3 regions of the Achromobacter sp. EB05 genome follow, and region 2 is predicted to be linked to each of the others. Evidence: predicted binding sites of a transcription regulator. Region 2 holds the regulator's gene; each other region holds the start of a gene.
The links. Region 2 encodes LexA, which represses DNA repair genes until DNA is damaged. Its sites were predicted from a motif close to ACTGTATNNNNATACAGT; they were not measured.
Positions count from the first base shown of each region.

Region 1 (10,400 bases), 2.2 Mb from region 2:
GACGTGGTTGGCCGGCAGCCCGGTTTCCTCCTGTGCCTCGCGCAACGCCGCGGCGATCGGGGTGGCGTCGCTGGTCTCGATGCGGCCACCCGGAAAGCTGATCTGGCCGGCGTGATCATGCAAATGCGCCGCGCGCTGAGTCAGCATGATGTGCACGCCGTCATCACGGGTCACCAGCGGAATCAGCACGGCCGCCGGCACCGGCGCGCCTTCGCGGCCGGGATAGCGCAGATCGTTGTCGCGCGAGAGCTCAAGCGTCCAGGTGGAAGGCTGGCTGAGCGTGCCGCGCAGCTGGTCGGGCGTGAGCAGGCCGGACGGCACCGCCGGCAGGGAATCGTTGGCGACGACCCAGGGTTGCGACGCCGGATCAAATCCGGGGCGCGCCAATGGCCGTCGCGGCCGAGCGGAAGACGAGGAATCAGACATACGGCTTTTCAAAAAAGAAAAAGGCACCCTCGCAGGTGCCTTTTTAACCCGGAAACCCGTGCCGAACGAAAACGCTGGATGGCGTGTGCGTCCGACACTGGTGGGGCCGTGTGCCGATAAGCGATCAAGCCGCCGAGGCTTGCTTGCTGACCAGCTTTTCCTTGATACGCGCCGACTTGCCCGAGCGGTTGCGCAGGTAGTACAGCTTGGCGCGGCGCACGTCGCCGCGGCGCTTGACTTCGATGCCGGCGATTTGCGGCGAGTAGAGCTGGAACGTACGTTCCACGGCTTCACCCGACGAAATCTTGCGCACGGTAAACGCGGAGTTCAGGCCGCGGTTGCGCTTGGCGATCACGACGCCTTCGAAGGCCTGCACGCGCTTGCGGGTGCCTTCAACGACGTTCACGCTCACGATGACGGTGTCACCGGGAGCAAATTCAGGCTTGGCTTGGCCGCCGGTCAGGCGGGCAATCTCTTCCTGTTCCAGGATAGCGATAAGGTTCATTGAGAACTCCTAGATCATCATGCCTTTGCGGACTAAAGCGCTTTGCCGTTCGATGTTGTTCACGCCTGCCAAAAAGGCCAGGCCATGTACCGCAAGCAGAGGATGAGATTTGGCAAACCAATGATTCTACACCAAAAATTGGCGGATGCCTCAGGTAACATGGCGCCCTGCCCGCAGGTTTGCGGTACCCTAGCGGTTTCTGTAACAAACACGTCATAAGACGCTGTTCCCCTCATGTCGTACTCGTCCCTGTTATTGGTCGTCCTGGCGGCGATGGCCCACGCAACGTGGAATCTGCTTGCCAAGCGCGCGGCCATGGTGGGCGCTCCGTTCGTGTTCGCCTACGGCCTGTGCGCTTCGGTACTGTATGCGCCGTGGGTGATCTGGGTGCTGCTGCACGACGGCATGACCTGGACCTGGCCCGTGGTGGGGGCGATCCTGACATCCAGCCTGTTGCATCTGGGCTACAGCCTGTGCCTGCAGCGCGGCTATCAGGTGGCCGATCTGTCTGTGGTGTACCCGATCGCCCGGGGCACCGGCCCCCTGCTCTCCACGACTGGCGCCTTCCTGCTGCTGCGCGAACCGGCCACCGCCACCGGCATTGCCGGCATGCTCTGCGTGGTGATCGGGGTGCTGCTGATCGCCACCCAGGGACGGCTGGCGATCTTCCGCAACGCGCAGGCCTGGGTGGGCGTGCGCTGGGGCATGGTGATCGGCCTGTTCATCGCCGCCTACACCGTGGTGGATGCCTATGGCGTCAAGGTGCTGCTGATCAGCCCGGTGCTGTTCGACTGGTTCACCTGTGTCACCCGCACCGCGATGATGACCCCGCACATGGTAAAGCGCCGCGCGCAGGCGTGGGAACTGATGCGCGGCCACTGGCATCTGGCCCTGGCGGTGGGACTGCTGTCGCCACTGGGCTACATCCTGGTGCTGTATGCGCTGCGCAATGGCGCGCCGCTGAGCCTGGTGGCGCCGGCGCGGGAAATGTCGATGATGCTGGGCACGCTGGCAGGCATGTTCCTGCTGCGCGAGAAAGTCGGCCCCGGCCGTCTTGCGGGCTGCCTGTCGATCCTGGCGGGCGTCGTGCTGCTGGGCTCGACCTGAAAAGCCCCGGCCCGGTGCTGGAACCGGCGCCACCTTCCGTGCAGCCATCCTGCCGGTTTCGGACTCCGGCGCCGGCCTGCTCTCAAAAGCCGCCGGCCACGCCCAACCACATGAGGGCGGGAATCATCGCGCCCCACGCCAGCACCAGCACCACGTCCACGACCATGCTTTTCACGCTGACCTGATCCGACACCGGTTCGACCGTGGCGTTGCCCAGGCTGCGCTCGCGGGGCGCCTGGACGACGTTGCCGACCGGCAGGGCGTCGACCGCCGCCGGCGGAAACGGCCACCGGCCGGGCAGCGTGCCCGCCCGCTTGCGCGGCTCGACTTCCGCGGGCGTCGCCACGCCGTCAGCGGCGGGCACCGCAAGATCGATGGATACGGCGCCCCTCGCATGGCTGCTCGCCGGCGTGGCCGACCCGGGCATGGCCAGCCCCGCGAAGCGCGCATAGATGGCGCGGGCGCGTTGCGCCGCACGGCGCAGCGGTGTCAGGGAAACAACGGCGAGATCATCCGGCAGGACGGAAAGCTGAGCGGTGTTCATGAGGAACTCCTAATAACGCGATCAAGAACCGCGGCGACACGCCGCGGCGGCGACCCACGGCTGGGCCGTGGGTCAATCGAACAACGACAACTGCCCGGCGACCATCGCGCGCAACTGGCGCGCGCCGCGCCCGTAGGCGCCGGCAACCGGCAAGGCACTGGCAAAAGGGACCCCTGAAGACGCTTTCGCGTCAGCCGGGGATGGGAAAACGGGAGCGCCGGCAGCGGCTGGCGGGAACAAGGCGGCCGAACCACCGGCGGGCGCCGGGGCCAGGAAACGGTCGCAGTCGAGGGCAAGCCGGTGGCGGTTCAGGCCAAGCTTGCGGGTGGCCACGGCGAAGCGCTGGCGCAGCAGGTCGGCCCAGATGCCGGTGCCCCGCATGCGCGAACCGAAGTTGGGATCGTTGCGGCGGCCGTTGCGCAGGTCTTCGATACGGTGGAGCACGCGCTGCGCACGGTCGGGGAAATGGGCGTTGAGCCAGTCCTCGAACAGCGTTTTGACTTCCCAGGGCAGGCGGATGACGGTGTAGCTGGCGTAGTGCGCACCGGCCGCCTTGGACTCCTGCAGGATGTGTTCCATGGCGTCATCGTTGATGAACGGGATCACGGGCGCCACCAGCACGCCGACCGGCACGCCGGCGGCGGTCAGGCTGCGCACGGCCTCCAGGCGGCGCCACGGCGCCGCGGCGCGCGGCTCGAGCGTGCGGGCCATGTCGGCGTCCAGCGTGGTGATGCTCATGTAGACGACCACGAGGTTCTGTTCGGCCAACGCCGCCAGGAGGTCGAGGTCGCGCGCCACCAGGGCGTTCTTGGTGACGATGGTGAGGGGGTGGCGGGTCTCGAGCATCAGCTCGAGCATGCCGCGCGTCAGGCGCCAGTCGCGCTCGATGGGCTGGTAGGCGTCGGTGGCCGATCCGATGTTGATGGGCGACGGCTTGTAGCCGGGACGGCTGATTTCCGCCCGCAGCGCCTCTACGGCGTTGGCCTTGGCCACCAGCCGCGTCTCGAAATCGAGGCCGGGGGAGTAGCCCAGGTAGGAATGGGTGGGACGGGCGTAGCAATAGACGCAGCCATGCTCGCAGCCACGGTAGGGATTGACGGCCACGTCGAAGGGGATGTCGGGCGAATCGTTGCGCGACAGGATCTTGCGGGCTTCTTCGGCGGTGACGGTGGTCTTGGGGGCTGCGGGCGCCCGGCGGACGTCGGGCAGGATGGGGATGACGGAAGTATTGGGGACGGCATCAACGAAATCGGCCGGGAGGCCCGAAGCGGACCAGCCATCGTCGACCTGCACGCGATCGTCTTTCTGGAAGCGATGCCGAACATTAGTAACCGCACCCCGACCGCGCAAGGCGGCGGGGGCGGCAGCCGGGGACCCAGAACCGGCGGGAAAAGAATGATCGGTGCGTGCCATGAAAACAACTGTACAAAAACACAGTGGTTTTGACAAGCACCAAAAGCCTTTTCGTAAGACAGCCCCACTTTACCGCAAGACGAAGACGGCGTCCGGACAATTCGATTTCATGTTGCGATATCGCCCGGAAACCCGCGCCGGCATTGGGTTTGGAATAAAAACAACACCCAAAAACCGGTACGGGGCGGGCCCTTCCCGCCCCGACTTGCGGTTTACCGAAGCATGCCCGCCGCCGCGGTCTGATGCGTGGCTTCGTCGATCAGGATGAAGGCGCCGGTGGCGGGCACATCGGCGTATCGATCGACCGCCAACGACTCGCGCGTGGTGAACGCGACGCGACCGATGTCGTTCATGCGCAGCGTGCCTTCGGTGTTCTCCACTTCCTGCAGTTCGTGGATGTCGCGATGCGAGAGCACCGCGCGGATCTTCGCCGACGTCAGTCGCGTGCCATGCTTGAGCAGATACTTGCGCGCGAGGTTGAGCGCCTGCGCATCGAGCCAGCACAGCTCCGCCTCGAATTCGCGCGCGACCTGCGCCGGCGCCGCCGCGTGCACGATCACGTCGCCGCGCGAGACATCGACGTCGCGGTCCAGCACCAGCGTGACCGAGTCGCCCGCCACCGCTTCATCGAGTGCCCGATCGAACAACCGCACTTCCTGCACGCGCGCGGTCACGCCCGACGGCTGCACCGCGATCTCGTCGCCGGGACGCAGCACGCCGCTGGCGATGCGGCCGGCATAGCCGCGGAAATCGTCCTTGCGATTGCCATCGTGGCGCGCCACCCACTGCACCGGAAAGCGCAGCGGACCCGCGCCGCCGTCGCCGCTCAGATCCAGCGACTCCAGCAACGTCAGCAGCGGTTGCCCCGAGTACCAAGGCGTCTTGTCCGACCGCGTCACCACGTTGTCGCCGTTCAGCGCCGACAACGGCAGCGCGTCGAAGTGAGCGATGCCGAGCTTGCCCGCCAGGTCGGCATAGGCGGCGCGGATACGCTCGAACACGGCCGGGTCCCAATCCACCAGGTCCATCTTGTTGACGGCCACCACGATGTGGCGGATGCCCAGCAGGCGGGCGATGGTGCTGTGGCGCTTGGTCTGCGGCAGCAGCTTGCCATCGGCGGCGCGGGTGGCGTCGATCAGGATCACGGCCACGTCGGCGGTCGATGCGCCGGTCACCATGTTGCGGGTGTACTGCTCGTGGCCGGGCGCGTCGGCGATGATGAACTTGCGCGCCGGAGTCGAGAAGTAGCGATAGGCCACGTCGATGGTGATGCCCTGCTCGCGCTCGGCCTCAAGGCCATCCGTGAGCAGGGAGAAGTCGATGCCGCCCTCGGCCACGCGCTTGTACTTGGCGCGCGAGATGGCGTCGAGCTGGTCGGCGAACACGCCCTTGCTGTCATACAGCAGGCGGCCGATCAGCGTCGACTTGCCGTCGTCCACCGATCCCGCGGTGATCAGGCGCAGCACGCCCGTGCCGGCGCCCGAAAGAAAAGAATCGTTTACTGCGTTCATATGCGTCCCCTGTCGGCCGGCCAGGCGCCGGCCACTCGTGCGATCAGAAATAGCCTTCCTTCTTGCGGCGCTCCATCGAGGCCTCGGAAGTCTGGTCGTCCATGCGCGTGGCGCCGCGCTCGGTGATATCGGTCACCGCGGTCTCGGCGATGATGGCGGCGGTATCGGCGGCATCCGAGGCCACCGGGCAGGTGCAGGAGATATCGCCCACGGTGCGGAAACGCACCGACAGGCGCTCGACCGTGTCGCCGTCCTGCGGCGGCGTCAGGCGCGTGACCGGCACCAGCAGGCCCTTGCGCCGCACCACCTCGCGCTCGTGACTGAAGTAGATCGACGGCAGCGCCAGCTGTTCGCGCTGGATGTACTGCCAGACGTCCAGCTCGGTCCAGTTGGAGATCGGGAACACCCGCATGTTCTCGCCGCGGTGCACCTTGGTGTTGAACAGGTTCCACAGTTCCGGGCGCTGGGCCTTGGGGTCCCACTGGCCAAACTCGTCGCGGAACGAGAAGATGCGCTCCTTGGCGCGCGCCTTTTCCTCGTCGCGGCGGGCGCCGCCGATGCAGGCGTCGAAGCCGAATTCCTCGATCGCCTCCAGCAGCGTCACGGCCTGCGCCGCGTTGCGCGAATCGGTCTCGCGCCGCAGCACCAAGCTGCCGCGCTTGATCGAGTCCTCGACGCTGCGCACGATCAGGGTCTCGCCCAGTTCGGCCGCACGCGCGTCGCGGAAGGCGATGACCTCGTCGAAATTGTGGCCGGTGTCGATGTGCATCAGCGGGAACGGAAAGCGCCCCGGCCGGAACGCCTTTTCGGCCAGGCGCAGCAACACCACCGAATCCTTGCCGCCCGAGAACAGCAACACGGGCTTCTCGCTCTCGGCCGCCACCTCGCGCATGATGAAAATGGCTTCCGATTCCAGCCAGTCCAGGTGGCTGCGTTGAATCACTGCGGACATAGGTATTCCCCTAAAACGAATTCTTGATACGTGACGGGCGTCAGGCGCGCGTGGTTTCCGCGACGATGCCAATGACCCGGTTGCCTGCGTGCAGGCCGCATTCCTTGGAGTCCGACGACTCCCACCACCAGCGCCCGGCCCGCAGGTCTTCGCCCGGGCGGATAGCGCGGGTACAGGGCTCGCAGCCGATGGACGGATAGCCCTGGTCGTGCAGCGGGTTGTAGGGAATGCCCAGGCCGCGGATCACGCCCCAGACATCCTCTTCGCGCCATTCGGCCAGCGGGTTGAACTTGTAGAGGCCGAAGGTGGCGTCGTCCTCTTCCAGGTGCAGTTCACCGCGCGTGGTCGATTGCGCGCGCCGCTGCCCGGTGATCCAGGCGCCGCGTCCGGCCAGCGCGCGCTTGAGCGGCTCGACCTTGCGGATCTGGCAACAGGCCTTGCGCAGCTCGACGCTCTCGTAGAAGGCATAGGCGCCGTGCTCTGCCACATGGCGCTCGACCGCCCCGGACTCGGGTCGATACACGGTGATCTCGCGTCCGTAGCGTTCGCGCACCGCGTCCAGCACGCCCAGCGTTTCCGCGTGCAGCCGGCCGGTGTCCAGCGTGAAGACCTCCAGGTCCAGGCCGGCGCTGTAGATGGCGTGCGTCAGCACCATGTCCTCGGCCGCCAGCGACGAGGCCAGCGCCGCGTCGGGATAGCGCTGGCGCGCGTCCGCCAGCCGCGCGATCAGTTCGTGCCAGCGAACCGCAAGGGCCGGCGCCAGGCCGGCGGCGAGATCCGCGGCCGTCATGCTTGCACCGCGAAGACACGCGCCCGGCGCGGGCGGGCCAGCAGGATATCGCCATCGCGCAGCGCCAGTTCGCGATAGAGATGCTCGGGCACCTCGGCCTCGATGACGGCGTCGGAATCCTGGCTGGCCAATTCCAGGTAGGCGCTGGGGCCGGCCAGGTAGGCATGCGACAGGCGCACCGGGATGCCGGCGCCGCCAGCGTGATAGCGTTCGATATCGAATTCGTGCGGCCGCACGTAGGCGGTGGCGCGTTGCGACTCGGCCTGCGCCAGTTCAGGCGCCGGCAACGACAGCCCGGCGCCTTCCCAGACGCCGCGGCTCGCCACGCCCTGCAATTGATTGACATCGCCCAGAAAGCCGTAGACGAACGGAGTGGCCGGCCCCTCCCAGACCTCGCGCGGGGTGCCGACCTGTTCGATCCTGCCGGCGTTCATCAGCACCACGCGGTCGGCCACTTCCAGCGCTTCTTCCTGGTCATGGGTGACGAACACGCTGGCCACGTTCAGCTCATCGTGCAGGCGGCGCAGCCAGCGGCGAAGCTCCTTGCGCACCTTGGCGTCGAGCGCGCCGAACGGCTCGTCCAGGAGCAACACGCGCGGCTCCACCGCCAGCGCGCGCGCCAGCGCGATACGCTGGCGCTGGCCGCCCGACAGTTGCGCCGGGTAGCGGTCGGCCAGCCAATCGAGCTGCACCAGGTTGAGCAGGTCATGCACCTTGCGCCGGATCTGGTCTTCCGGCGGCCGCTGCGAGCGATGCTTGACGCGCAGGCCGAAGGCAACGTTCTCGAACACCGTCATGTGCTTGAACAGCGCGTAGTGCTGGAACACGAAACCGACCTGGCGCTGGCGCACGTCCACCGCGGTGGCGTCCTCGCCGGCGAACAGCACGCTGCCCGTGTCGGCCGATTCCAGCCCGGCGATGATGCGCAACAGCGTGGTCTTGCCGCAGCCCGAAGGCCCCAGCAGCGCCACCAGCTCGCCCGTCTCGATGTGCAGCGATACGTCATTGAGCGCGCGGAACTGGCCGAAGCGCTTGGATAGATTGCGAACCTCGATACTCATGCTTGTCTCCGTCTGGCCGGCCGCGTCAGGCGACGGCCGGCTTGATGGCCGTCGCCGGCCCGGGATACTCGACCGGCAGCTCCGCCGCCTTCAGGTAGCGCGCGTTGCGCCACTCGACCACGTTCTTGGCCACCAGCGTCACCAACGCCAACAGCGCCAACAGCGAGGCCACCGCGAATGCCGCCGAATACTGGTATTCGTTGTAGAGAATCTCCACATGCAGGGTCATGGTGTTGGTCAGGCCGCGGATCTGGCCCGACACCACCGAGACCGCGCCGAACTCGCCCATGGCCCGCGCATTGCAGAGAATGGCGCCGTACAGCAGGCCCCACTTGATGTTCGGCAGCGTCACCCGCCAGAAGATCTGCCAGCCGTTCGCGCCCAGCGTCAGCGCGGCCTGTTCTTCCTCGCTGCCCTGCGCCTGCATCAGCGGAATCAGCTCGCGCGCGACGAAGGGAAAGGTCACGAACAGCGAGGCCAGGATGATGCCGGGCACGGCGTAGACGATCTTCAGGTCGTGCGCCTGCAACCAGCCGCCGAACCAGCCCTGGGTGCCGAACAGCAGCACGAACACCAGGCCGGCCACCACCGGCGACACCGAGAACGGCAGGTCGATCAGCGTGATGAGGAACTGCTTGCCGCGGAACTGGAACTTGGTGATGGCCCAGGCCGCGGCCACCCCGAACACCAGATTGACGGGCAAGGCGATCGCCGCCACCAGCAAGGTCAGGCGGATCGCGGCCAGGGCGTCCGGCTCGACGATCGCTTCCAGGTAGAGCGCCCAGCCTTTGCGGAATGCTTCGTAGAACACCGCGGCCAGCGGCACCAACAGAAACAGCGCCAGAAAGCCCAGCGCCAGGAACAGCAGAATGCCGCGCACCCAGCGCGGCTCGGTCAGGTGCGCGGGACGGTCAACAAAGCTCATGCCTGTCTCCCCAGGCCGCGACGGGCCTGCCAGCCCTGCAGCAGATTGATGACGAAAAGCAGCACGAACGACAGCACCAGCATCACGGTGGCGATGGCGGCGGCGCCGGCGTAGTCGAACTGCTCCAGCTTGGCGATGATCAGCAGCGGCGTGATCTCGGACACCATCGGCATGTTGCCGGCGATGAAAACCACCGAGCCATACTCCCCGACGGCGCGGGCGAACGCCAGCGCGAAGCCGGTCATCAGCGCCGGCAACAGGGTCGGCAGCAGCACGCGGCGGATGGTCTGCCAGCGATCGGCGCCAAGGCTGGCGGCGGCCTCCTCGATTTCGCGCTCGATGTCTTCCAGCACCGGCTGCACCGTGCGCACCACGAACGGCACGCCGATGAAGATCAGCGCGATCACGATGCCCAGCGGCGTGAACGCCACCTTCAGGCCGAACCAGTTGGCCAGCGGCGCGCCCAGCCAGCCCTTTTCGGCGTACAGCGCGGTCAGGGCGATGCCGGCCACGGCGGTGGGCAGCGCGAACGGCAGATCCACCAGCGCGTCCAGGATCTTCTTGCCGGGAAAGCGGTAGCGCACCAGCACCCAGGCCACGATGGTGCCGAACACCAGGTTCACCAGCGCCGCCAGCAGCGAGGCGCCGAAGGTGAGCTGATAGGAGGCCAGCACCCGTGGCGCCGTAACCGCGTCCCAGAAGCCCTGCCAGCCCAGCGAGGCGCTCTTGATCGGCAGCGCCGCCAGGGGAATCAACACGAGCACGCTCAGGTACAGCACCGCGTAGCCCATGGAAATGCCGAAACCGGGCAGCACGCCCGGGCTGTTGCGCCGAACGGCAAAAGGCGCCTGCGCGCCCTTTGCCGTCGGAATCGAGGCTGAAGTCATGGCCGTCGTCCGCTGGTTGTCCGCTTACTTCTTCTGCGGCTGGTAGATCTGGTCGAAGGTGCCGCCGTCGCTGAAGTGGTCCTTCTGCGCCTTGCGCCAGCCGCCGAAGATCTTGTCGTCGATGGTCACCAGCTTGACCTTGGGGAACTTGCTTTCGTACTTGGCGGCCACGGTCTTGTCGATCGGCCGGTAGTAGTTCTTGGCGATGATCTCCTGGGCCGCCGGGGTGTAGAGGAATTCCAGGTAGGCCTGGGCCGCGGCACGGGTGCCCTTCTTGTC
Region 1 covers NZ_CP155917.1:1,626,623-1,637,022, reverse strand. The annotation lists gene AAID08_RS07440 (CoA pyrophosphatase) at 1-426, opposite strand, end outside; gene rplS (50S ribosomal protein L19) at 551-931, opposite strand; gene AAID08_RS07430 (DMT family transporter) at 1,166-2,038, shown strand; gene AAID08_RS07425 (hypothetical protein) at 2,121-2,582, opposite strand; gene AAID08_RS07420 (PA0069 family radical SAM protein) at 2,655-3,995, opposite strand; gene AAID08_RS07415 (sulfate adenylyltransferase subunit 1) at 4,208-5,506, opposite strand; gene cysD (sulfate adenylyltransferase subunit CysD) at 5,550-6,458, opposite strand; gene AAID08_RS07405 (phosphoadenylyl-sulfate reductase) at 6,499-7,248, opposite strand; gene AAID08_RS07400 (sulfate/molybdate ABC transporter ATP-binding protein) at 7,245-8,309, opposite strand; gene cysW (sulfate ABC transporter permease subunit CysW) at 8,335-9,234, opposite strand; gene cysT (sulfate ABC transporter permease subunit CysT) at 9,231-10,121, opposite strand; gene AAID08_RS07385 (sulfate ABC transporter substrate-binding protein) at 10,146-10,400, opposite strand, start outside.
Region 1: a site for LexA is predicted at 4,003-4,020, ahead of AAID08_RS07420 (PA0069 family radical SAM protein). Genes of this name have one in related genera too.

Region 2 (10,400 bases):
CGCGCAGTTCTCGCAATCGCAGGAAAGCGCCGCCGACGACTACTCGTTCGACCAGTTGCAGGCCAAGAAGCTGAACACCCGCGGCCTGGTGACGGCGTTCCAGAAGCTGGCCGAGCTGGACGGCGGCAAGAGCGATATGATGAGCTCGCACCCGTCTTCGGCCAAGCGCGCGCAGCATATCGAAGATCGCATCGCCAAGGCCAAATAAAGCGCCCTGGCGGGCAATTTGCCGCCCTTTCCGGGTGGAAAACGGGGCGCGAGCATCCGGGCTTGTCCGGGTGCTCGCGCCCCTTTGCGTCAGGGGTCCGGAAGTTTCCGGTAAAATGCCGCGTTTATCCGCCCGTCATCCCATATCTTTCGGAAAATAGGTCTTTTAATGCAGCCTGTGGTTGAAACCCTCTCCGGCCTCGAGCGCCGTGTTGATCTGGCCGTCTCGGTGGCCGACGTCGAAAAGGAAGTCCAGGCGCAGTTGAAGCGCGTGGCCCGTACCGCCAAGGTCCCTGGCTTTCGTCCCGGCAAGGCGCCGCTCGCCATGCTCGAGCGCAGCCATGGCCCCGGCATCCGCTACGACGTGATCAACAGCCAGGTCGGCCGCGCATTCGAACAAGCCGTCGACGGCGCCAAGCTGCGCGTCGCTGGCGCCCCGAACCTGGAACCCAAGACGGAAGGCGTCGGCGAAGACACGCTGGCCTTCACCGCCACGTTCGAGGTCTACCCCGAAGTCGCCGTGCCGGACCTGTCGGCCCTGGCCGTGACCCGCTATGAAACCGCCGTCACCGACGCCGAAGTGCAGCAGACCCTGGACGTCCTGCGCAAGCAGCGCGCCACGTTCGAAGCTCGCGAAGGCCGCGCCTCGCAAGACGGCGACCGCGTCACGCTGGACTTCGCCGGCACCATCGACGGCGTGCCGTTCGAAGGCGGCAAGGCCGAAGACTTCCCGTTCGTGCTCGGCCAAGGCCGCATGCTGCCGGAATTCGAAGAAGCCGCCCGCGGCCTGAAGGCTGGCGAAAGCAAGGTCTTCCCGCTCAAGTTCCCCGATGACTACCAAGGCAAGGAAGTCGCCGGCAAGACCGCCGAATTCACCATCACCGTCAAGGAAGTGGCCGAAGGCGTGCTGCCCGAACTGAATGCCGAATTCGCCAAGTCGCTCGGCCAGGCCGAAGGCGACATCGAAAAGCTCAAGGCCGACATCCGCAGCAACATCGAACGCGAAGTCAAGGTTCGCGCGCAAGGCCGCACCAAGTCCAGCGTGATGGACGCCCTCGTCGAAGCCGGCAAGTTCGACGTGCCGAAGGCGCTGGTCGACAACGACGTGCAAAGCCGCATTGCCGCCGCTCGCGAAGAGCTCAAGCAGCGTGGCGTGCCCAACGCCGAGTCCGTGCCGATCCCGGCCGAAGCTTTCTCCACCGAATCCGAGCGCCGCGTGCGCCTGGGCCTGCTGGTGTCCGAACTGGTCAAGCAAGCCCAGCTTCAGGCCAAGCCGGAACAGGTCCGCGCCCGCATCGAAGAGTTCGCGGAAAACTACGAACAACCCGCCCAGGTTGTCAGCTATTACCTGGCCGACCGCCAGCGTCGTGCTGAAATCGAGGCTATCGTGCTCGAAGACAACGTCGTCGCGCATGTTCTGGAAAAGGCCAAGGTCACCGACGAAAAGGTGCCTTTTGATCAGTTGATGGGGATGGCGTAACACTATGCAGAGATTCACCGATTTCTATGCGGCAATGAATGGCGGGTCGTCGGTGACCCCCACCGGCCTGGGCTACATTCCCATGGTGATCGAGCAGTCGGGGCGCGGCGAACGCGCCTACGACATCTATTCGCGTCTGCTCCGCGAGCGGCTCATCTTCCTGGTGGGCCCGGTCAACGACGCGACGGCCAACCTGGTCGTGGCGCAGTTGCTGTTCCTGGAATCGGAGAATCCTGACAAGGACATTTCCCTGTACATCAACTCGCCCGGCGGGTCGGTGTACGCGGGCATGGCCATCTACGACACCATGCAGTTCATCAAGCCGGACGTGTCGACCCTGTGCACGGGCCTGGCGGCCAGCATGGGCGCCTTCCTGCTGGCGGCTGGCAAGAAGGGCAAGCGCTTCACCCTGCCCAACTCGCGCATCATGATCCACCAGCCCTCGGGCGGCGCCCAGGGGCAGGCCTCCGACATCCAGATCCAGGCTCGCGAGATCCTGGACCTGCGCGAGCGTCTCAACCGCATCCTGGCCGACAACACCGGCCAGTCGATCGACCGTATCGCCCTGGACACGGAACGTGACAACTTCATGTCCGCCGAAGATGCGGTATCGTATGGACTGGTGGACAAGGTGATGACCTCCCGTTCGGAAGGCTGACTTCCCGGTTGAGTCCCATCCGCTGCCGCCATGTTTGAGTAAGCGCAGGCGCCGGGCCCTTTACCCGGTCCGGCGCTTCTTTACCTGAGATACGACTACATATGCCTGAAAAAAAGGGATCGGCAGACGCAAAAGTGCTGCATTGCTCGTTTTGCAATAAAAGCCAGCACGAAGTCCGCAAGCTGATCGCGGGTCCGTCGGTATTCATCTGCGATGAATGCATAGACTTGTGCAACGACATCATCCGCGAGGAAGCGCAGGCTACCGCGCGCGCGGCGATTCGTTCCGAACTGCCCACTCCGGCTGAAATCAAGACGTTCCTGGACCAGTACGTGATCGGGCAGACCTCGCCCAAGCGCATGCTGGCGGTGGCCGTCTACAACCACTACAAGCGCATCCGCCACGGCGAGATCAAGGGCGACGAAGTCGAGCTGTCCAAGAGCAACATCATGCTGATCGGCCCCACCGGGTCGGGCAAGACGCTGCTGGCGCAGACCCTCGCGCGCATGCTGAACGTGCCGTTCGTCATGGCAGACGCCACCACGCTGACCGAAGCCGGTTACGTCGGTGAAGACGTCGAGAACATCATTCAGAAGTTGCTGCAGAACTGCAACTACGAAGTCGAGAAGGCGCAGCGCGCCATCATCTACATCGATGAAATCGACAAGATCTCCCGTAAGTCCGACAACCCGTCCATCACCCGCGACGTGTCGGGCGAGGGCGTGCAGCAGGCCCTGCTCAAGCTCATCGAAGGCACCGTGGCCTCGGTGCCGCCGCAGGGCGGGCGCAAGCACCCCAACCAGGACTTCGTCCAGGTCGACACGACCAACATCCTGTTCATCGTCGGCGGCGCCTTCGACGGGCTTGAAAAGGTCATCCGCGACCGCACGGAAAAGTCCGGTATCGGCTTCTCCGCCTCCGTGCGCGCCAAGTCCGAGCGCGGCGTGGGCGAGCTGTTCTCCGAAGTCGAACCCGAAGACTTGATCAAATTCGGCCTGATCCCCGAACTGGTCGGCCGCCTGCCGGTGGTCGCCACGCTGGACGAACTCGACGAGGCTGCCCTGGTGCAGATCCTCACCGAGCCCAAGAACGCCCTGCTCAAGCAATTCCAGAAGCTGTTCGCCATGGAAGGCGCCGAGCTGGACGTGCGTCCCGCCGCCCTCAAGGCCATCGCCCGCAAGGCGCTCAAGCGCAAGACCGGCGCCCGTGGCCTGCGTTCCATCATCGAGCAGGCCCTGCTCGACACCATGTATGACCTGCCGTCGCAAGGCAACGTCAAGCGCGTGGTGCTCGACGAAGGTGCGATCGAAGGCGAGGGCAAGCCCTTGCTGATCTACGCCGACGAAGAGGGGACGACCGAAAAGCCCGAGCGCGGGGAAGTCCGCGACGCCGCGGCCTGACGGATATTTCAAGAAAACCCGTTTCCGTAACGGGTTTTTTTGTCTCAGGGCCCCGATTGAACGCACACTCCCTGGGGGTGTGCAATAAAACTGGATACCGGCCGCCGTTTTTTTTGCGGTTTTGTTTATCCGGCCGCCGGGATCTTGAATTTTCGGCTATTGTTCCCATAACAGACGTAACTGACGGGGCTGTCCGGGTATACCCGGTCATCCTGTCCCCGATACGCCGAGTCATACCGAGGAACCTCCTATGTCTGCCAGCCAGACCCTGCCTTCCGACCCGATCGACCTCCCCCTGCTGCCACTGCGCGACGTCGTGGTGTTCCCGCACATGGTCATCCCGCTGTTCGTCGGCCGTCCGCGCTCTATCCGCGCGCTCGAGGTTGCGATGGAAGCGGGCAAGAGCATCATGCTGGTGGCCCAAAAGTCCGCCGGCAAGGATGATCCCACCCCTGAAGACGTCTACGAGATCGGCTGCGTCGCCGGCATCCTGCAGATGCTCAAGCTGCCCGACGGCACCGTCAAGGTGCTGGTCGAAGGCACCCAGCGCGCCCGCATCAACAGCATCGAAGACGCCGACTCGCACTTCACCTGCCAGGTCACCCCGATCGAGCCGGACGCCGTCCAGGGCTCCGAGACGGAGGCCCTGCGCCGTGCGATCGTCGCCCAGTTCGAGCAATACGTAAAACTCAACAAGAAGATCCCCCCGGAGATCCTGACCTCGCTCGCCGGCATCGATGACGCCGGCCGCCTGGCCGACACGATCGCCGCGCATCTTCCGCTGAAACTCGAGCAGAAGCAGAAGATGCTCGAGATCGTCGGCACCTCCGAGCGCCTCGAAGGCCTGCTCACGCAGTTGGAAACCGAAATCGACATCCTTCAGGTCGAAAAGCGGATCCGCGGCCGCGTGAAGAAGCAGATGGAAAAGAGCCAGCGCGACTACTACCTGAATGAGCAGGTCAAGGCCATTCAGAAGGAGTTGGGCGAGGGCGAAGAGGGCGCCGACATCGAGGAGCTCGAAAAGAAGATCATCGCCGCGCACATGCCCAAGGAGGCGCGCAAGAAGGCCGATGCCGAGCTCAAGAAGCTCAAGCTCATGTCGCCCATGTCGGCCGAAGCCACCGTGGTGCGCAACTACATCGATACGCTCATCAATCTCCCCTGGAGGAAGAAGAGCAAGATCAACAATTCCATCTCCAATGCCGAGACGGTGCTCGACAACGACCACTACGGCCTGGAGAAGGTGAAGGAACGCATCCTCGAATACCTCGCCGTGCAACAGCGCGTGGACAAGGTCAAGGCGCCGATCCTGTGCCTGGTCGGTCCTCCCGGGGTCGGCAAGACCTCGCTGGGCCAGTCCATCGCCAAGGCCACGAACCGCAAGTTCGTGCGCATGGCCCTGGGCGGCGTGCGCGACGAGGCCGAGATCCGTGGCCACCGCCGTACGTACATCGGCTCGATGCCCGGCAAGATCGTCCAGAACATGTCGAAGGTCGGCGTGCGCAATCCCCTGTTCCTGCTCGATGAAATCGACAAGCTGGGCATGGATTTCCGCGGCGATCCCTCGTCGGCGCTGCTCGAAGTGCTGGACCCGGAACAGAACCACACGTTCCAGGACCACTACATCGAAGTCGACTTCGACCTGTCGGACGTCATGTTCGTGGCCACCAGCAACACGCTGAACATTCCGCCGGCCCTGCTGGACCGGATGGAAGTGATCCGCCTGTCGGGCTACACCGAGGAAGAAAAGATCCACATCGCCCGCGACCATCTGCTGCCCAAGCTGATGAAGAACAACGGCGTCAAGGATACCGAGCTGACCGTCGATGACAGCGCGCTGCGCGACATCGTGCGCTACTACACTCGCGAAGCCGGCGTGCGCGCGCTCGAACGCGAAGTGGGCAAGATCTGCCGCAAGGTGATCAAGCAGTTGCTGACCCAGAGCGACCGCGCCAAGGCCGAAGGCAAGACCTTCGAACTCAAGCCGGTCAACGTCACGGGCGAGAACCTCAGCGACTACCTCGGCGTGCGCCGCTACACCTTCGGCATGGCCGAAAAGGAAAACCAGATCGGTCAGGTGACCGGCCTGGCCTGGACGGAAGTCGGTGGCGACCTGCTCACGATCGAAGTGGCGGACATGCCTGGCAAGGGCGTGATCCAACGCACCGGTTCGCTGGGCGACGTGATGAAGGAATCGGTCGAGGCGGCCCGCACGGTGGTGCGCTCGCGGGCGCGTCGCCTGGGCTTTGCCGACAGCGTGTTCGAGAAGCACGACATGCACGTGCACGTGCCGGAAGGCGCGACGCCCAAGGACGGTCCGTCCGCCGGTATCGCGATCACCACGGCCATGGTGTCGGCCCTGTCGCGCATCCCGGTGCGCGCCGACGTCGCCATGACCGGCGAGATCACGCTGCGTGGCGAAGTCCTGCCGATCGGCGGCCTGAAGGAAAAGCTGCTGGCCGCCCATCGCGGTGGTATCAAGACGGTCTTGATCCCGGAAGAAAACGTCAAGGATTTGGCGGAGATCCCGGACAACGTCAAGAACCATCTCGAGATCGTGCCGGTCCGCTGGATCGACAAGGTGCTGGAACTGGCCCTGGAACGCCTGCCGGAGCCGCTGGCTGAAGACGAAGCGGTCAAGGAGCCGCTGGTCGCCAAGCCGGCCGAGCCGGGTTCGACGGATCCGGTGCTCAAGCACTGATGCCTGGCCCGAGGCGCCCCGCGAGGGGTGCTCGCAAAAAGAAACCCCGCGCAAGCGGGGTTTCTTTTTTGGCGCGTCCGTGGCGCCGGATCGGAAGCAGTGGGTCAGTGCAGCGTGTGCGGGCGGATCAACCCGACCGCGATGCCTTCCAGCGCGAATTCCTGGTCGGCCTCGACCACGATGACGCTGAAGTCCGGATTCTCGGGCAGCAGTTCGATGCGGCCGTTCTGGCGTTGCAGGCGCTTGACGGTGACGTCGTCGCCGAGCCGCGCCACCACGATCTGGCCATTGCGAGCTTCCGAAGCCTTCTTGACGGCCAGCAGGTCGCCTTCGAGGATGCCGGCGTCGCGCATGCTCATGCCGCGCACCTTGAGCAGGTAATCGGGCGTCTGCGCGAACAGGCTGGTATCGACGCCGATCTCGCGCTCCACATGTTCCGCGGCCAGGATCGGGCTGCCTGCCGCCACGCGCCCCACCAGCGGCAGCAGTAGCTGCGCCAGGCCGGGCAGGGGCAATGGGGCCTGCGACGGTGTCGGCGAGTTGTCCTTCAGGCGGATGCCGCGCGAGGCGCCGGCGGTGAGCTCGATGGCGCCCTTGCGGGCCAGGGCCTTCAGATGGTCTTCGGCCGCATTGGGCGAGCGGAAACCCAGGGCCTGGGCGATCTCGGCGCGGGTGGGCGGAAAGCCGGTACGCGCGACGGTCTGCCGGATGAGGTCCAGGATTTGCTGTTGACGATCAGTGAGTTTGCTGGCCATGGCGGTGATCCGTTTGTGAGTCGGACTGTACATATATACAGCGGCATTCTGGGGGACATAACGCAAAAATGCAAGCGTTGATCCAACGCGGTTTTGTGACAGGCAATAAAAACGGGACCCGCAGGTCCCGTTTGGAGGTGCCGCTGTCGGCGCGTCTTACAGTACCGCGGCGATGCCCTTGGCCACCTGGTCGATGTTGCCGCTGTTGAGCGCGGCAACGCAGATGCGGCCGCTGGAGACGGCGTAGACGCCGTGCTCTTCGCGCAGGCGGTCGACCTGGGCCGAGGTCAGGCCCGAGTACGAGAACATGCCGCGCTGCTGCAGCACGAAGCTGAAGTCCTGCTTGCCGCCGTGTTCCTTGATCTTCTCGACCAACTGCTTGCGCATCAGGCGGATGCGGTCGCGCATGGCGCCGAGTTCTTCTTCCCACATGGCGAACAGCTCGGGCGAGTTCAGCACGGTGGAGACGATCGTGCCGCCGTGGGTGGGCGGATTGGAGTAATTGGTGCGGATGACGCGCTTGAGCTGGCTCAGCACGCGGGTGGCTTCGTCCTTGCTGCCGGCCACGACCGTCAGGGCGCCGACGCGCTCGCCGTACAGCGAGAACGACTTCGAGAACGACGAGCTGATGAACATGGTCAGGTCGAGGTCGGCGAACAGGCGCACGACCGCGGCGTCTTCACGCAGGCCTTCGCCGAAGCCCTGGTAGGCGATGTCCAGGAACGGCACCAGCTTGTTTTCCTTGACGACCGCGGCGATCTGCTTCCATTGGTCGAAGGTCGGGTCGACGCCGGTGGGGTTGTGGCAGCAGGCGTGCAGCACGACCACGGTGTTGGCCGGCGCGGCCTTCAGGGCGGCCAGCATGCCGTCGAAGTTCAGGCCGCGGGTGGCGGCATCGTAGTAGGCGTAGGTGCCGACTTCGAAACCGGCGCGTTCGAACAGCGCGCGGTGGTTTTCCCAGCTCGGATCGCTGATCAGGACCTTGGAGGTCGGCAGCAACTGGCGCAGGAAGTCGGCGCCGATCTTGAGCGCGCCGGTGCCGCCCAGGGCCTGGGTGGTCAGGACGCGGCCGGCGGCGGCCAGCGGGGAATCCTTGCCGATCAGCAGGGCTTGCGCGCCCTGGTTGTAGCCGGCGATGCCTTCGATCGGCAGGTAGCCGCGGGCGGCGGCGGCCTCGATGCGGGCGATTTCCGCCTTGCGCACGGCGCCCAGCAGGGGAATGCGACCCTGGTCGTCGTAGTACACGCCCACGCCCAGATTGACTTTACCGGGGCGGGTGTCCGCGTTGTATTGTTCGTTCAGACCAAGAATGGGGTCGCGCGGCGCGAGTTCGACGGAATCGAAAAGGGTGCTCATGGGACTCTGCTGAGGGTGAGTGGACGCAGTCGGAAGTGCTGTGGATAATGGGGGGTTTACCCTGGGAACAGTCTAGCATGCCTAAGAGCGCAATAGACCCGAGCGCGGCGGGTGCCGCAGCCGTTGGCTCCGTCACTGACGGGGCGGCCGATGTGGCCCCTGGCGCTGTCGCGGCGGCCCCTGGCCCGGGGTACGTCGATTACCCCGGCAGCCCGTTCCACCTCTACCAACCCTATCCGCCCGCCGGCGACCAGCCGGGCGCCATCGAAGGATTGGTCCAGGGCGTGCAGGACGGCCTGATGTACCAGACCCTGCTGGGCGTGACCGGCTCGGGCAAGACCTACACCATGGCCAACGTCATCGCCCAGTTGGGGCGGCCGGCGCTGGTGCTGGCGCCCAACAAGACGCTGGCCGCGCAGTTGTACGCGGAAATGCGCGAGTTCTTTCCCAAGAACGCGGTGGAGTACTTCGTCTCGTACTACGACTACTACCAGCCCGAGGCCTATGTGCCGACGCGCGACCTGTTCATCGAAAAGGACTCGTCGATCAACGAGCACATCGAGCAGATGCGCCTGTCGGCCACCAAGAGCCTGCTGGAACGGCGCGACACCATCATCGTTGGCACCGTGTCGTGCATCTACGGTATCGGCAACCCCGGCGACTACCACGCGATGGTGCTGATCCTGCGCGCCGGCGACCAGATCTCGCGGCGCGAGATCCTGGCGCGGCTGGTGGCCATGCAGTACACCCGCAACGACGCCGAATTCACGCGCGGCGTGTTCCGCGTGCGCGGCGAGACCATCGACATCTTCCCGGCGGAAAGCGCCGAGCTGGCGCTGCGCCTGACACTGTTCGACGACGAAATCGAAAGCCTCGAGCTGTTCGATCCGCTGACCGGCCGCATCCGCCAGAAGCTGCCGCGCTTCACCGTCTACCCCGGCTCGCACTACGTCACGCCGCGGGATACGGTGCTGCGCGCCATCGAGACCATCAAGGAGGAGTTGCGCGAACGCACCAAGCGCTTCGTCGACGACGGCCACCTGGTCGAGGCCCAGCGGCTTGAGCAACGCACCCGCTTCGACCTGGAAATGCTGCAGGAACTGGGTTTCTGCAAGGGCATCGAGAACTACTCGCGCCACTTGTCCGGCGCCGCGCCGGGGGAGCCGCCGCCCACGCTGATCGACTATCTGCCCGCCGATGCGCTGATGTTCATCGACGAGAGCCACGTCACCATCGGCCAGCTCAGCGCCATGTACCGGGGGGACCGCTCGCGCAAGGAAACCCTGGTGCAGTATGGCTTCCGGCTGCCGTCGGCGCTGGACAACCGGCCGCTCAAGCTCGAGGAATTCGAGGCGCGCATGCGCCAGTGCGTGTTCGTGTCGGCCACGCCCGCGGCGTACGAAAAGGAGCACGCCGACAACGTGGTCGAGCAGGTGGTGCGTCCCACCGGCCTGGTCGATCCGATCGTCGAGGTGTTGCCGGCGCGCACCCAGGTCGATGACCTGCTGGGACAGATCAAGGCGCGCACCAGCCAGGGAGAGCGGGTGCTGGTCACCACGCTGACCAAGCGCATGGCCGAGGACCTGACCGACTTCCTGACCGAGCACGGGGTGCGGGTGCGTTACCTGCACTCGGACATCGACACGGTCGAGCGCGTGGAAATCATCCGCGACCTGCGCCTGGGCACGTTCGACGTGCTGGTGGGCATCAACCTGCTGCGAGAGGGGCTGGACATTCCGGAAGTGTCGCTGGTTGCCATCCTGGATGCGGACAAGGAAGGCTTCCTGCGTTCCGAGCGCAGCCTGATCCAGACGATCGGACGCGCCGCGCGCAACCTGAACGG
Region 2 covers NZ_CP155917.1:3,869,160-3,879,559, reverse strand. The annotation lists gene AAID08_RS17535 (M48 family metallopeptidase) at 1-208, shown strand, start outside; gene tig (trigger factor) at 377-1,687, shown strand; gene clpP (ATP-dependent Clp endopeptidase proteolytic subunit ClpP) at 1,692-2,345, shown strand; gene clpX (ATP-dependent Clp protease ATP-binding subunit ClpX) at 2,447-3,745, shown strand; gene lon (endopeptidase La) at 3,996-6,446, shown strand; gene lexA (transcriptional repressor LexA) at 6,551-7,201, opposite strand; gene AAID08_RS17505 (amino acid aminotransferase) at 7,358-8,557, opposite strand; gene uvrB (excinuclease ABC subunit UvrB) at 8,635-10,400, shown strand, end outside.

Region 3 (10,400 bases), 1.2 Mb from region 2:
GCCGGGGTATCTGGCCCGGCATGGACGGCCGCAACATCCGCAAGACCTGCGCCAGCACCTGTGCCTGCGCGGCCGTTTCACCAGCGGCGCGATGCCGGCGTGGGCGTTTGAACGCGACGGCCAGTCCGTCACGGTGGAGGTGGATGGTCCGCTGATCGTCAGCCTGGGGGCGGCGGTGGACCTGGCGGTCGATGCGGCGGTGGCGGGCGCCGGAGTGGTCTATCTGTTCGAGGACTGGCTGCAGCCGTACCTGGATCGGGGCGAACTGGAGCCGGTGCTGGCGGACTGGTGGCCCAGCTTCACCGGCCCCTTGCTGTATTTTCCGGGCCGGCACTATCTGCCGGCGCCGTTGCGCGCCTTCGTGGATTTCGTCCAGGCGGCGCGCTGGTAGCGCGGTCGCGGCTGCGACTGTCGCCGCGACTGTCACCGCGACGGCGACCGAGACCTCGACCTCGACCGTGACCTCGACCGCGACGACGACCTCGACCGTAACCGCGTCGGCGTCCGTGTCCGCGGACGCCGACGCCGCTTAGCGCGCCGCCGCCAATGCGCCCATGGCCTGGCGCATGAAAGCCAGCGTGGCGTCATCGGCCCAGGTGCCGGCGGTCAGTTCGGGCTCGGTCATCAGGGCGTGGCGGAATTTCGCGTGGGTCGCGGGATCGTTGCCGGCGTAGCTGCAAAACAGTTCCAGCCATTGCCGCGCGAGTTCGCGGCCGGCGGCCGAGTCGGGCGCCTGCCCGGCATCGATCGCGTCGCGCACCCGCGCCATCAGGGCCGGCCATTCGCCGGCGCGGTCGTGATAATGCGCCCGCATGAACCGGGCCTCGTCCGGCGTCAGGTGTTTTTCGTAGAGCCGCAGCTTGCTTTCGGAGAAGGCGCGCACCACGTAGTCGCGCATGGCGGGCGAGATACCGATGTGTTCCTGCATGGCCGGTTCCCGTTCGTGCATCTGGTTGAGCTTCACGAGCAGGCGCGCATCGCCGTTGGTGTCGCGCAGCAGCAGCGTCATCCAGCGCAGGGCCAGCGCCTGCGAACGCGGGTCCTCGGGCGGGGCGCCGTCGTCCATCTGCCGGCGCACGTCGGCGATGAGCGCAAGCCAGCCGGCATCGTCGTTCGGGCCTCGGCGGTACATGGGCAGACGCGCCAGTTCTTCCTGGGAGAAATATTTGTCGTACATGTTCATCAGTTCCAGAGTGGTCAGCCAATCGGCCAGTTCCGGCTCCGCTCCCATCGCCAATTGGCCTTGCAACTGCGCGAGGCGTTCGCGCAGCCGGGTGGCGTGTTGGATCTGGCTGTCGAGCATCGCGATCTGTCTGGCGATGATCTCGTCCAGCGGCGTGCCGGGCTGGTCCAGGTAGGCGCCGATCTCGGCCAGCGGCAATCCGAAGCGACGCAATGCCTGGATCTGGTGCAGCCGGGCGATGTCGTCGCGGCCGTAGAGCCGGTAGCCGTTGTCGGCGCGCGCCGAAGGCGTCAGCAGGCCGATCGCGTGATAGTGGTGCAGCGTGCGGACCGTCAGTCCGCTGCGCTTGGCCAGTTCTCCTACTTTCAGTCGCATGGGGTTCCTTCGTGAATGGCGCAGGCCGAACTTTTGGGCATGACGTTACGTAAGGGTCAAGCGTTGGCGGATCGATTTGTGGATCGATTCGTGGGCCGGGCGTGCAGGGGGCGGTCGCGCCGGCAAGCTTGCTGGCGCGCCGGCCCGGCCCAGCCTGTGGGGCTGGCCGGTCGTTCGCTTGGGGATGGTTGTCCGCGGGCGGGGCGGCCCCGGGAAGATGTCCATGGACGACCCGGGCAACCGCGCCGTCTGGAAGAAGCGAGCGCCGGGCGAGTGCCCGTTGCGCCCGTCTTGCCGTGAATGCCGGGACGTCAGCCGCAGCGGATCGCCGTCATCACGTCCTTGTCGTCGACGATCAGGTTCAGGCGGGTGTCGTTGTATTCCATGGTGACCAATTGGCCCGGGCGCAGGATGCGGGCGGTGGCGGCGCCGCTGCGGGTGCGCAGGTCTTCCAGGACGGACTGGGTGGCTTTCTGGCCGATCTGCGATTGCAGCGCGGCGGCGTCGCAGGTCTTGCGGGCGCCGGCCTGGGCGGAGGGTGATCCGTACGATGCGCCGGAGGAGCTGTCGGACGCGGCGGGCGAGCTGGCGGAACTGGAGGCGGCGGATGAGGATGAGGAACGCGGGGCTCCGGTGTTGGCGCAGGCGCTCAGCGTGGCAACCAGCAGAACGGGAATCAGCTTGCGGATCATGATCACTCCTGAAATAGAAAACGTCTCCACGGCGCGGCCGGCGCGGGGCGGGCGGGCGGCGCGGAAAATCCATCATAGACCAGCCGCCCGCGCGGCGCTTGGCCGTGGCGTCCGGTCGATTCCCGGAGCGTCGCCGGCCGCCGCGCACTGCCGTCAGTGGAAATTGCGGCTGGGCGTGCTCAGGCCGCCCAGCAGCTCGGACAGGTCCACCAGCCGCTGCGCGATCAGGTGGCGCACGCCGTCCACGCTCTGCCACGAGCCATACACGCCCAGCAGGGTGGCGCCGAGCAGCTCGCGGCGCTGGCGTTCGATCAGTTCGGGGCGCACCACCACGTTGACCGGGCCGGTTTCGTCTTCCAGCGTGACGAAGATCACGCCCTTGGAGGTCTGCGGCCGCTGGCGCACGGTGACGATGCCGCAGGCGCGGGCCACGCGCTTGTCGGGGTAGCCGTTGAGCACGCTGGCCGGCTGGAAGTTGCGCGCCGCCAGTTGCGGCCGCAGCAGCTCGACGGGGTGGCGCCGCAGGGTCAGGCCGACGCTGCGATAGTCGGCCGCCACGGTCTGGTTTTCAGTCGGCGCGGTCAGTTGCGGCATCTCGGTTTCGTGGATGGCGGCGTCGCGCAGCAGGTCGCGGCTGTGGACGCTGGCGGCGGCTTCCCAACTGGCCTGGCGGCGGTGGCCGGCCAGGGTGCGCAGGGCGTCGCTGGCGGCCAGGGCGTTCAGGTCGTGGCGCGTCAGGGCGGCGCGGCGGGCCAGGTCGCCGGTGCTGGTGAAGGGGGCCTCGGCGCGGGCGGCCTCGATGCGGCGGGCGCTGTCTTGGTGCAGGCCCTGGATCAGGCTCAGGCCGAGGCGCACGGCGGGGCGGATTTCGTCCGGCGAGGGCGCGTGAGGATGCGGCCGGCGCGGCGGCGCGTCGGCGGGCGCGGTTTCCAGCGCCGCGTCCCAGCCGCTGACGGTCACGTCCACCGGCAGCACCCGCACGCCGTGGCGGCGCGCGTCCTGCACCAGTTGCGCCGGCGCGTAAAAGCCCATGGGCTGGGAGTTGAGCAGCGCGGCCAGAAAGGCCTCGGGTTCGTGGCGCTTGAGCCAGGAACTGGCGTAGGCCAGCAGCGCGAAGCTGGCGGCGTGGCTTTCGGGAAAGCCGTATTCGCCAAAGCCCTCGATCTGGCGGAATAGCGCCTGCGCGAAGTCCAGCGTGTAGCCGTGCGCCAGCAGGCCGCCCACCAGCTTGACGCGGTATTTGTCGACGCCGCCCTTGCGCCGCCAGGCGGCCATGGAGCGCCGCAACTGGTCGGCATCGCCGGGCGAGAAACCGGCCGCGACCACCGCGATCTGCATCACCTGTTCCTGGAAGATCGGCACGCCCATGGTGCGGCTGAGCACGCCGCGCACTTTCTCGCTGGGGTAGCTTTCCTTTTCCTTGCCCTGGCGGCGGCGCAGGTACGGATGCACCATGCCGCCCTGGATCGGGCCGGGCCGCACGATCGCCACCTGCACCACCAGGTCGTAGTATTCGCGCGGCCGCAGGCGCGGCAGCATGGTCATCTGGGCGCGCGATTCGATCTGGAACACGCCGATGGTGTCGGCCTCGCAGATCATGTCGTAGGTGGGGGCGTCGCCTTCGGGAATGTCCTGCAACCGCAGCGGCTGGCCGCGGCGCTGGCCGGCCAGTTCCAGGGTGCGGCGCAGCGCCGACAGCATGCCCAGCGCCAGCACGTCGACCTTGAGCAGCTTGAGCGCGTCCAGGTCGTCCTTGTCCCACTGCACCACGCTGCGGTCGGCCATGGCGGCGTTTTCGATCGGCACCAGCCGCGACAGCTTGCCGCGCGAGATGACGAAGCCGCCGGGGTGCTGCGACAGGTGGCGCGGAAAGCCCATCAGCGTCTGGGCCAGCGCGGCCCACTGCCGCGCCACCTGCGATTCCGGGTCCAGGCCGCAGGCGCCCAGCGTGCGCAGCATTTCCTGCTTGCTGTCCCACCACTGGTGGGCGCGCGCCACCGCGTCGATCACGCCCGGGTCCACGCCCAGCGCGCGGCCGGTGTCGCGCAGCACGCTGCGCGGGCGGTACGAGATCACCACGGCGGTCAGGGCGGCGCGCTGGCGGCCGTACTTGCGGTAGATGTACTGGATCACTTCCTCGCGCCGCTGGTGTTCGAAGTCGACGTCGATGTCGGGCGGCTCGTTGCGTTCCTTGCTGATGAAGCGCTCGAACAGGTTGTTGCCGCGGCGCGGATCGACCTCGGTGATGCCCAGGCAGTAGCACACCGCCGAGTTGGCGGCCGAGCCGCGCCCCTGGCACAGGATGCCGTGGTCGCGGGCGTACTGCACGATGTCGTAGACCGTGAGGAAGTAGGCCTCGTATTGCAGGTCGGCGATCAGCGCCAGTTCCTTTTCGATCTGCTCGCTGACGTAGTCCGGCGTCCCGCCCGGAAAGCGCCGCGCGGCGCCGGCCAGGGTTTCCTGGCGCAGGTAGGTGGCGGGGGTGTGGCCGCGCGGGATGATCTCGTCGGGATATTCGTAGCGCAGCTCGTCCAGCGAGAAGGCGCAGCGCCGCGCCACCACCAGCGTCTGCGCCAGCGCCTCGGGCGGATAGAGGTTGGCCAGCCGCATGCGGGTGCGCAGGTGCTGCTCGGCGTTGCCCGCCAGCGCGTAGCCGCATTGCGACACGCACTGGTGGGTGCGGATGCCGGTCAGGGTGTCGTGCAGCGGCTTGCGCGAGCGCACGTGCATCTGCACCTGGCCCAGCGCCACCACCGGCAGTTCGGCGGCGCGCGCGGCGCGGTCGACGGCGGCGCGGTGCAGGTCGTCGCGCGAGCGGTACAGCAGGGTCAGGCCGACCCAGGCGCGGCGCGGGAAGGTGGCGGCCAGCCAGCGCGCCTGCTGCGCCATGCGGTCGGGGTCGTCGCCGTAGACCGGCGACAGGATCGCCAGGCATTCGGGCAGGTGGCGCAGGTGTTCGTAGCCCGGCGGCGGAGCGGTGAAGTCCTCGGGCGCCAGCCGGTATTCGCCCTTGGGGGCGCGGGTGCGGGCCAGGGTGATGAGTTCGGACAGGTTGCCGTAGCCCTCGCGGGTCTGTGCCAGCAGGGTCAGGTCCAGCGGCGCGGCCTCGGGGCCGGCGCGCAGCCGGAAGGTGGCGCCGATGATGAGCGGCAGCTTCTGGGTCTTGGCCTCGACGTGGGCGCGCACCACGCCGGCCAGGCTGCATTCGTCGGTGATGGCCAGGGCGGCATAGCCCAGTTCGGCGGCGCGGGCGGTCAGTTCCTCGGGGTGCGAGGCGCCCTGCAGGAACGAGAAGTTCGACTGGCATTGCAGTTCGGCGTAGCCGGGCAGTCCGGCAGGCGGACTGGGGGCGTCGTCATGGGGATCGTCGGGCGCGTGCATGGCGGGGTCAGGCGTACAGCCCGTGCAGGTACCAGCGCGCGTGCGCGTCGTCGCGCTCGCGGTAGATCCAGTAGCGCGCGCTGGCGGCGTCCTCGGCGACGAAGTAGTCGCGCACGGTCAGGACCGGATCCCACCAGCCGCTTTCGATGCGCTCGGGGCCGCGCATCAGCCGCAGTGCCTGGCCGGCGTATTGCGGGCGGTGACCGGCAAGTTTGAGCGGCAGCGGCGGATCGAGCAGCCAGAAGGGGCGGTCCAGGGGCTCGGGCAGCGGTTCGGGGCGTTGCGGCGGTTCCAGCGCGTCGCCCCAGGCGTTGGCGGCCTCGGGCCGGTGGTCGGGGAGGGGACAGGCGTGGCGCACCTGCTCGCGGCCCAGCCGCGCGGTCAGCAGGTCCAGCAGGCGGGCGTGGTCGGCGGCGGTGCCGCCGGGTTCGGGGAACAGCGTGGTGCTGGCGGCGGGCTGTTCGGTGGTGTCGGGCGCCAGCAGCGTCACCGCGATCACCGGCGCTTCGAGCGTCAGGCGGCCGAGCTTTTCGCGCAGCAGGTTGAGGATCTGCGGCGCCTGCCAGACGGGCTGGGCCAGCGCCAGTTCCAGCTCGGTGGGCGGGCGCGCGTGGCGGCCACGCTCGTGGTCCAGGCGCAGCAGCACGCGCCGCACCGCCAGTTGCCGCGCCGCCAGCCAGCCGCCCAACTGTTCGGCCAGGCGCCGCGCCACGGCCAGCACCGCGTCGGTGTGTTCGAGGTATTCCATCAGCTCGATGCGGCGCTCGAAGCGCGGCGGCGGCTCGATCCAGCGATGCAGTTCGGGCGACTGGCCGTAGGCCGCGTCCAGCGCTTGCAGCAGGTCGGGCGCGCTGCGCCGTTGCAGGCCGGCACGCGGCAGGGCGCGCAGGTCGGCCAGGGTGTGGCAGCCGATGTCGTTGAGCCAGTCCAGGCGCGGCCGGGCCTGGGGCAGCAGGGCCACGGGCAGGGCGTCGAGCCGGCGCGCCAGGGTGCGCGGGGTGAGCACCCGGCGCGGCGGCCGGCGTCCGCCGCGATGCGCCAGCAGCCAGGCGCCGGCGGCGGTGGGCGCCATGCCCAGCGACACGCGCAGGTCCAGCGCGGCCAGCGTGGCGGCCACGCGCCGGTGCAGCGCGCGCGGCCCGCGGAAGAACAGCAGGCTGGCGCCGACGTTGAGCAGCACGGTGTCTGCGTCCGCCAGCGCGACCTCGGGGGTGTATTGCAGCAGCGCCAGCGCCGCGCCCTGCAGGGTGTCGGCCTCGGCCACCGGGTCGCGCGCCAGCAGTTCGACCTCGGGCGCGATGGCGGCCGCGCCGCCCCGACGCATGCCCGCGCGCACGCCGGCCTGGCGCGCGGCGGGCGTGAGGGCGGCGACGCGTTCCTGGTCGAGGACCGCGTAGGCCTGCGCCTCAAGCGGCCAGTGCGGGCGCAGTGCGTCCAGCGGCAGGCAGCGCAGGCAGGCGGCGATCCAGAGGCGCATGGCGGGTGGGCGCCAGGACGCCGGGCTCCAGGCCCACGTACAGCGGGGCCTCGCAGACCGGTCCGCGGCGCTTGAGGATATGGACGGACAGCCCGCCCGGCGCGGGCGCGAGCGCCAGGCGCAAGGGGGCGGGGGTGGCGTGCTGCGCGGCGCTGGCCGGGCGCAGGGCGACGAACAGCAGGTCGCTGGCCTGGGCCGCCAGGTGCAGCCGGCGCAGCGATTCGGGGCGCACGTGCGGCAGCCAACAGAGCAGGGCGCCGCAACTGCCGTTCTTCAGGATCTGCTCGGCGGCCCAGAGGGCGTCCAGCGGTTTTTCGGGGGCGACCCAGAGCAGTTGGCGCGGGTCGAGCCGCCAGCTCATCCAACTGGCGATGTGTGGCGCGTGCGGCGGCTGCACCAGGGCGATGGCGCGGCGCGTTTCGAGCTGCGCCAGGGCCGGGCGCAGCAGGCGGATTTCACCGATGCCGGGTTGCGGCGCCAGCAGCTCGATCAGCGAGCCCAGCGGCCAGCCGCCGTCCGGCAGCTCGGCCGACAGGGCGGCGTGGCCGGTGGGCAGGCTGCGGGCGGCGCCGCGCGCCAACTGGGTGGCGCGCCACAACGCGGGATGGATCTGTTCTGGCGACGGCATGGCGGGCGGACGACCCGGTTTTCCTGGGTGAAGATTCGGTGGGTGGCGGCACGGCCGGGCGGAGAGGCGCCTGGCCGGAATCGCTTATCGCTGTATGAATATACAGTATTTTACCCGACCCGGAAGGCACCGGATGTATCTGTCGCTTGCACCGTATTGGTGCGTGCCGCAGTGCCCGCTTCGAGGCGCGAGGCGCCGTCGCCATCCCCGCCACGCCCCTGGAAGGTGCCGGTCGTTAACCCGTGCAGGGCTTGGCACGCTTCCTGCTTCTGTCCCCATGTCACCGTCTCCTCACGCAACAACGTCCAACAAAAGGAGTGCTGAACATGGCCCATCAACCGGAACGCATCGTCGAACTGTCGCGCCGCGTCGAGCGCATTTCGAACGAGAAGATCGAGAGCATCGTCGACATCAACCAGCAGGCCAAGTACCTGTCGCTGAACGCGCGCATCGAGGCCGCGCGCTCGGGCGAGGCGGGACGCGGTTTCGCGGTGGTGGCCAACCAGGTGCAGTACGTGTCCGAGCAGATCACCGGCATCGCCGACGCGCTCAAGGAAGAGTTGGCCGGGTCCATCGCCGACCTGATCCGCATCGGCGAAAACACCCTGCACGAGATCCGCGGCTACGAGGGCCGCCGCCTGGGCGATCTGGCGCTGAACATGATCGAGACCATGGACCGCAACCTGTACGAGCGTTCCTGCGACGTGCGCTGGTGGGCGACGGATTCGTCGGTGGTGCGGGCCTTGCAGGAACCCGGCGCCGACAGCGCCCGCCACGCCAGCGGCCGGCTGGGCGTGATCCTGGACAGCTATACGGTCTACCTGGACCTGTGGGTGGCCGATGCGCAGGGGCGGGTGGTGGCCAACGGCCGTCCCGACCGCTATCCGCAGGCGCGCGGCGCCAACGTCAGCCAGGCCGAGTGGTTCCGGCGCGGGATGGCCACGGCCGACGGCGGCGAGTACGTGGCCATGGACATCGACAGCGAGCGCCTGCTGGAGGGCGCCCACGTCGCCACCTACGCCACCGCGATCCGGCGCGACGCCGACAAGCAGGGCGAACCGCTGGGCGTGCTGGGGGTGTTCTTCGACTGGAGCCAGCAGGCCGACAGTATCGTCAAGTCGGTGGGCCTGTCGGAAGAGGAATGGGGACGCACCCGCTGCCTGCTGGTCGACAGCCGCCAGCGCGTCATCGCCGCCTCGGATGGCGCGGTATCGCTGAAAGAGCGGTACGTGCTGCGCCACGACGAGCGGCCGCGCGGCTACTACGAAAACGCCGATCGCGGCCTGGTGGGGTTCGCGCTGACGCCGGGCTATGAAACCTATGCCGGCCTGGGCTGGTACGGCGTCATCGCGCAGCGTCCGCGCGACAGCTTCGAATAGGGGCGGCGCGGGCCGGACGGCGGCCGGGCGCGTGGCCCCGGATGCCTCCGGGCCCGCACGCGGCTCAGGTCCGCGCGGCCTGGCCGGCGGCTACCGGTTCGTCCTGCGGCACGCCCGCCGCGCGGTCGGCCTCGAAGCCGTAGAACTGCATGTCTTCGTAGCTGATCCAGCGCGACTTCTTCACCAGCCGGTGGCCGATCCAGAACGCCAGGAACAGCGGGATCGCCAGGTAGGTCGAGACCACGCCGATCCAGTCGATGCGCTCGTCCAGGAAGGCCTGGTAGTTCTGGCCCAGCGTGACCAGCAGGCACAGCACGAAGGCGAACAGCGGCCCGAACGGAAACAGTCCGGCCTTGTAGGGCAGGTTGGCGGTGTCGTAGCCGTGCTTCACGTAGCCCTGGCGGAAGCGGTAGTGGCTGACGGCGATGCTGAGCCAGACGATGAACTCGGTCATGCCGGCGAAATTCAGCAGCCAGATATAGACCGCCTTGGGGCTGTAGACCACGCTGAACATGCACAGGCAGGCCAGCGCGGTGGTGGCCAGCAGCGCGTACAGCGGCACGCCGTTGCCGGTCAGGCGCTTGAACACGGCCGGGGCCTGGCCCTCGACCGCCATGTTGAACAGCATCCGCGTGGCGGCATACATGCCCGAATTGCCGGCCGACAGCACCGAGGTCAGGATCACCGCGTTCATCACGGTGGCCGCCGACAGCAGCCCGGCGTGCTGGAACACCAGCGTGAACGGGCTGACGGCGATGTCCTCGACCTCGTTGCGCAGCAGTTGCGGGTCGGTATAGGGGATCAGCAGGCCGATGATCAGGATCGCCAGCACGTAGAACAGCAGGATGCGCCAGAACACGTGGTTGATGGCGCGCGGCACGTTGCGGCGCGGGTTCTCGGATTCGCCGGCGGCCACGCCGACCAGTTCGGTGCCCTGGAACGAATAGGCCACCACCATGGCCACCCCGACCCAGGTGGCGGCGTTGCCGACGAAGGGCGCCTCGCCCACGGTCCAGTTGCGCACGCCGACCGGCGCGTCGCTGTGGATGATGCCCACCAGCATGGCCAGGCCCAGCACGATGAAGCACAGCACCGCCACCACCTTGATGATGGCGAACCAGTACTCGGCCTCGCCGAAGCTGCGCGCCGAGAAGGCGTTCAGGCCGAAGGTCAGCGCCAGGAAGGCGACGCTCCAGATCCAGCCGGGGGTATCGGGGAACCAGTACGCCATCACCAGTTGGGCGGCCACCACGTCCACCGCCACCACCGTGGCCCAGCTGAGCCA
Region 3 covers NZ_CP155917.1:2,679,091-2,689,490, forward strand. The annotation lists gene AAID08_RS12350 (LysR family transcriptional regulator) at 1-391, shown strand, start outside; gene AAID08_RS12355 (MerR family transcriptional regulator) at 530-1,558, opposite strand; gene AAID08_RS12360 (I78 family peptidase inhibitor) at 1,870-2,250, opposite strand; gene AAID08_RS12365 (error-prone DNA polymerase) at 2,404-5,631, opposite strand; gene AAID08_RS12370 (DNA polymerase Y family protein) at 5,639-7,108, opposite strand; gene imuA (translesion DNA synthesis-associated protein ImuA) at 7,038-7,736, opposite strand; gene AAID08_RS12380 (methyl-accepting chemotaxis protein) at 8,063-9,115, shown strand; gene AAID08_RS12385 (amino acid permease) at 9,180-10,400, opposite strand, start outside.
Region 3: a site for LexA is predicted at 7,826-7,843, ahead of imuA (translesion DNA synthesis-associated protein ImuA). Genes of this name have one in related genera too.